One region of the Staphylococcus condimenti genome, then DNA from elsewhere that is predicted to be linked to it. Evidence: predicted binding sites of a transcription regulator. Region 1 holds the regulator's gene; the other holds the start of a gene.
The links. The regulator NrdR, encoded in region 1, represses ribonucleotide reductase genes. The targets are predictions, from matches to a motif close to AACACNATATATNGTGTT.
Positions count from the first base shown of each region.

Region 2: the regulator NrdR is predicted to act here: its motif matches at 1,256-1,273, upstream of nrdD (anaerobic ribonucleoside-triphosphate reductase).

Region 1 is NZ_CP015114.1:190,552-193,773, forward strand. Features, by position in the region: gene A4G25_RS01035 (glyceraldehyde-3-phosphate dehydrogenase) at 1-852, shown strand, start outside; gene nrdR (transcriptional regulator NrdR) at 1,008-1,481, shown strand; gene A4G25_RS01045 (replicative helicase loading/DNA remodeling protein DnaB) at 1,484-2,905, shown strand; gene dnaI (primosomal protein DnaI) at 2,902-3,222, shown strand, end outside.
Region 2 is NZ_CP015114.1:2,304,012-2,307,233, forward strand. Features, by position in the region: gene fni (type 2 isopentenyl-diphosphate Delta-isomerase) at 1-327, shown strand, start outside; gene A4G25_RS10900 (hypothetical protein) at 647-1,135, shown strand; gene nrdD (anaerobic ribonucleoside-triphosphate reductase) at 1,321-3,174, shown strand; gene nrdG (anaerobic ribonucleoside-triphosphate reductase activating protein) at 3,174-3,222, shown strand, end outside.

The DNA.
Region 1 (3,222 bases):
GTAGAGCCAACTGAAGAGGGCATTCGTATCGATGGTCATGATATTAAATTAGTTTCAGACCGTAATCCGGAAAACTTACCTTGGAAAGATTTAGATATCGATATTGTCATAGAAGCTACAGGAAAATTCAACCACGGCGATAAAGCAATTGCACATATCAATGCTGGCGCTAAAAAAGTATTATTGACTGGACCATCAAAAGGCGGTCATGTTCAAATGGTTGTTAAAGGCGTAAATGATGACAGCCTAGATGTTGAAGAGTATGACATTTTCAGTAATGCTTCATGTACTACAAACTGTATCGGTCCAGTTGCAAAAGTATTGAATGATAACTTTGGAATCGAAAATGGTTTGATGACAACTGTACATGCAATTACAAATGATCAAAAAAACATTGACAATCCTCATAAAGATTTACGTCGTGCACGTTCATGCAACGAAAGCATTATTCCTACTTCAACAGGTGCTGCTAAAGCGCTTAAAGAAGTTTTACCGGAATTAGAAGGTAAATTGCATGGTATGGCATTACGTGTACCGACTAAAAACGTTTCATTAGTAGATTTAGTTGTAGATTTGAAAAAAGATGTTACAGCAGAAGAAGTTAATAAAGCTTTTGAAGATGCTGATTTAGATGGTGTTTTAGCTGTTTCAGATGAACCGTTAGTTTCAGTAGACTTTAATACAAACCCTAATTCTGCAATTGTTGATTCAATGTCAACAATGGTTATGGATGATAAAAAAGTAAAAGTTATCGCATGGTATGATAATGAATGGGGTTATTCAAACCGTGTTGTTGATATTGCAGTGCAAATCGGCGAATTATTAAATACTAAAGAAAAAGCAACAGCTTAATTGCGAGTTAATTTCATAAATTTTCACCAGCTGATTGGAAGTAGGGCTCCAATCAGCTGGTTTTTTAGTGCAATCAATCATAAATGTTTCGCTTTCTTTTGTGTGAAGAAAGATTATAGTATAATAGGCATAATTAATATGAGAGGTGAAAATGAATGAAATGCCCTAAATGTAATTCAACACATTCTCGTGTAGTTGATTCCAGACATGCAGATGAAGTTAATGCAATCCGTAGACGACGAGAATGTGAAAATTGCGGCACACGTTTTACAACATTTGAACATATAGAAATGAGCCCGCTGATTGTTGTCAAAAAAGATGGCACACGCGAGCAATTCTTAAGAGATAAGATTTTAAACGGGCTAGTTCGTTCATGTGAAAAACGTCCAGTCGGTTATCAGCAACTTGAAGATATTACCAATAAAGTAGAATGGCGTTTGCGAGATGAAGGCCAAGCAGAAGTATCTTCTAGAGAAATAGGAGAACATGTAATGAATTTATTGATGCATGTCGATCAAGTTTCGTATGTCCGTTTCGCCTCAGTTTATAAGGAATTTAAAGATGTTGATCAGTTACTCGAATCTATGCAAGGTATATTGCAAGAAAAGAACAAACGGAGTGACAATTAATCATGTTTAGTCAAGATGATTTCGGTATTCGACCGCAAGATCCGTTCAATGTACTTCAACCTGATAAATTATCTGAAACGCAGTTAGAAGTATTGAATCGATTGATGACACCCTTAATCGGAACACAAGCTGTTGGTATATACCACTACTTATCACAATTTGCGAATTTAGATTCTAATCAATCAATAAGCCATTATGTCATTATGAGCGAACTGAAAATCAATTTAGGAGATTTTCGTGAAGAAATGAACCTGCTAGAAGCAATCGGGTTAATTAAAACTTTCGTCAAACACGGTAAAGAAAACTCTCATTTTGTATACGAATTGATTCAGCCGCCTACACCTAAGCAGTTTTTTAATGATCCGATGCTTTCAGTCTATCTTTATAAAGAAGTGGACAAAAACCGCTTTCATCAATTGAGACGATATTTTGAACAACAACAAATGAATTTAAGCGACTATCAAGAAGTAACACGAAATTTCATTGATGTTTTTAAAGTACCTAACCAAGCTTTTGATGATGTTCAAAAAAATAATATTAAACAAACTGCTTCATACAAAGGTATCAATCTAGACAGAGTTCAATTTGATTTTGAGACGCTATATCAATTATTAAGCAACCACTTTGTCAGTTCAGAAATCGTTGAAGAACAAGCCAAGGGTCTTATTACTCAACTTGCTGTTTTATATGGCATCACTCCAGAAGGAATGAAGGGATTGATTTTAAAATCTTTAACGAGCGGCCAGCGTATTTCTTATGAAGAATTAAGAAAACAAGCACGTTCTTTCTATGCAATTGAACATGAAAATCAATTACCGTCATTAGAGTCTAAAGTTGAATTGCAGTCTACTAATACACAAAAACAAGAAGTTGTTGAATTAACCAAAGCTCCGCAAACGCCAGAAGAGTTTGAGAGCTGGTTTGAATTAATGGACACAACAAGTCCAATTGATATGTTAGCAAGTTGGTCTAAATCTGAGCCTACATTGAAACAAAAGTATATGGTTGAAGATTTGATGGTACGTGAACAATTACCTTTTGGGGTTATCAACATGCTGCTTCAATATGTCATGTTAAATAATGATATGCAATTACCAAAGTCATATATTCAAGAAATTGCTTCTAATTGGAAAAAGAAAGAATTGGCATCTGCTGAACAAGCATATCATCACGTAAAAGAAATGAAAAAAGCTGAAAAACAACGTAAAGCGAAACAAAACAATAGTCAGCGTAACTTTAAAAATTATGGTCAGCAAGTGGTATCAAAAGAAATCACGCCAGAGTGGTTGATTAGAGGAGATCATAAAAAAAGACGCGGCAAAAAAAACGAAACGCAATCTGATTCTGATGATCAAAGCTTAGCTCAAGATAGAGCGAACTTTTTAAAACATTTAAATGAAACATGGAAGGAGGATGACGAATGAAGCGGTTCAGTAATATAATGCAGACATCTCCTGATTTTCAAAAAAGGTTTGAAAAAATCAAGAAAGATGTCATTAATGATCCAGATGTAAAACAATTTTTAGAAACGCATCAATCAGAGTTAACGAATCGAATGATTGATGAGGATCTGAATATTTTACAAGAATATAAAGACCAGCAAAAACACTATGATGGTCATGATTTTGCAGACTGTCCGAATTTTGTAAAAGGTCATGTACCTGAACTTTATATTGAAAACGGTCGTATTAAAATCAAATATTTACCGTGTCCATGCAAGATCAAACATGATGAAGAACAA
Region 2 (3,222 bases), 550 kb from region 1:
CAATCTACTGTAGAATCATTACTAGAAAGCAAAAACTTGCAAAACCAAGTTACAGTATTTGCAAGCGGTGGTGTGAGAAATCCGCTTGATGCGATTAAATGTCTTGCTCTTGGCGCTGAAGCGGTTGGGATGTCACGTCCGTTTTTAGAACAAGTAGAAAATAATGGTATTACACAAACGGTAGAATTTGTCGAAGAATTTATTGAACAAATGAAGAAAATTGCAGTAATGCTCAATGCACAAAATATCGAAGACTTAAAGCAAACTAAAGTTGTTTTAGATTCGTCCTTGAAATCATGGGTAGAGCAGCGTAGTTTAGATAATTAAAAAGAAGCCGTTCAATTGGTAGAAGATTGAACGGCTTCTTTTTGTAGCAATTTTGGTTTTGGTAATTGCATTATAAAGACTGCGAAGGAGATCACAATCTTGGTAACGCTTACATACATTATAATTCAATTAGTTGCTTATTTCAATTACGTAAAAGAGAAAATTAACTGAAATATGTATAAATAGTGACGGTAAATATTCATAAAATATAAATTGGAAACAAATCATCTGTAATTGGAAACTAAATGCCATGTGACTGTTTTAAATTTCATGCTAAATTTTTATTAGAAAATAATAGTACTTACTGGAGTGATATCAAGTGAAGAATAATTATGCTATAACAATTAATCCAGTTCAGCAATGCATGAACACAATTAAACAATCATATAAAGCTCAATTAGAAGATTTTGACTTTGAACATTCTTATAATCATGTGGAGCATCTCTCTCAATGGGAACGTCCAGCACTCAGAAATTTTAATACAAAAGTAGAAATCGTAGAACAGTATTTTAATATTAAAAATTACAATCCGCATCATGGCTATTATTTAACGATTAATTCAAAACAAAATACTACAGTTTTAGTTGAATTAAATCATGATATAAGAATGGAAATCAGCAATGCACAGACCACTTATGTTTATGACATTACCTCATATGTGAACAGTAAAGATAATTACTTATATTTGGGTTGCTTACTTAATCGTACACAAGCGCAATTTCCGGATTGCAATTTGATTGAATTTAAAAATCAAAAGTTGAATGCATATCATCAAGCTGAAGAAAGACCTTTAAATTATTCAATTTAAATTGGCATCTAATGGCGTACTGGAATGTAAGAAATTAAACTGCATTGCATATAACATTAAATTCAACATACAGACAAAAAGCTATGACATATCTGTTAAAAACTTGCAATACCGCTTCCAATTACTATATATTGTGGTAATTTAATAACCGGAACACAATATATAGTAAAGGAAGGGGTATTTTTATGCTTGAATTAGAACAAAGTTTAAGTAATTTAATCAATAAAGATCCGACAGTGATAAATGAAAATGCTAATAAAGACAGTGAAACTTTTACAACCATGCGTGATTTAACAGCTGGTGTAGTATCAAAATCATACGCACTTGAATGCTTGTTACCTAAACATGTTGCAGCTGCACACCAATCAGGAGATATTCACTTTCATGACTTAGATTACCATCCATTTCAACCTTTAACGAATTGTTGTTTGATCGATATTGAAGGAATGCTGAAAAATGGATTTGATATCGGTAATGCCCAAGTAGATTCTCCAAAATCTATTCAAACCGCAACTGCGCAAATTGTTCAAATAATTGCGAATGTATCAAGTAGCCAATATGGCGGTTGTACAGTAGACCGTATTGATGAAGTGTTGAGTCAATACGCTGCAATGAATGCTGCAAAACATCGTAAAATCGGTGAACAGTTTGTATATAAAGAACAACTTGATACATATGTACGTATACAAACAGAAAAAGATATTAAAGATGCAATGCAAAGTTTAGAATATGAAATCAATACACTATATACTTCAAATGGCCAAACACCTTTTGTCACATTAGGATTTGGATTAGGAACAGATACGTATAGCCGAATGATACAAAAAGCAATTTTGAATACACGTATCCAGGGATTAGGGCGTCACCATGTTACAGCCATTTTTCCAAAACTGGTATTTTCAATTAAAAAAGGAACTAACTTTTCACCATCTGATCCCAATTATGATATAAAACAACTAGCCTTAGAATGTTCAACTAAACGTATGTATCCCGATGTTTTAAATTATGATAAAACTGTGGAAATATTAGGGGATTTTAAAGCACCGATGGGTTGTCGTTCATTTTTACCTGCATGGAAAAATGAAAAAGGTGAAAATGAAAATAGCGGACGTATGAATCTAGGAGTAGTCACGCTTAATATTCCACGTATTGCGATAGAGACGGAAGGAAACTTAGCAGAGTTTTGGAGACTACTAGATGAACGTATGTTATTGATTCATGACGCATTAAGTTACCGTATCAAACGCTTGCAAGAAGCAACGCCTAACAATGCACCGATATTATATAAGAGCGGAGCTTTCCATAAGAGATTAAGCGAACATGATGAAGTGATGTCATTATTTAAACATCAACGTGCCACTATTTCAATTGGTTACATTGGCTTGTATGAAGCAGCAACAGTATTTTATGGTCCTGATTGGGAAACAAATCCAGAAGCGAAAACATTCACGTTGGATATTTTACATCGTATGAAAGATTTTCAATATCAATGGACCAAGCAATACGATATTTTCTTTAGTTTATACAGCACACCTAGTGAGTCATTAACTGATCGCTTTTGTCGTTTGGATCGAGAACGTTTTGGCTTGATTCCTAATATTACAGATAAGGGATATTATCAAAACTCTTTTCATTATGATGTGCGTAAAGCAGTGTCTCCATTTGAAAAACTCGATTTTGAAAAAGACTATCCTTACTTGGCAAGCGGCGGATATATTCATTATTGCGAATATCCTAAGCTGACACATAACACGAAAGCGTTAGAAGCAGTATGGGATTATGCATATGATAAAGTTAGCTATCTCGGTACCAATACGCCGATAGACAAATGTTATGAATGTGGTTTTGAAGGAGAATTTGATACCACTGCTAAAGGTTATACTTGTCCGCATTGCGGTAATCATAATCCTGAAACAGTGGATGTAGTAAAACGTACATGCGGTTATCTTGGCAACCCTGTCCAAAGACCTACAATTGAAGGACGTCAAAAAGAAATCACTGCACGTGTCAAACATATGAAAGAGAAAGGGTCATCTTAATGTTTGAGCAACTGCAAAAAGGGCAGAGACATATTGCTAAAATAGAAA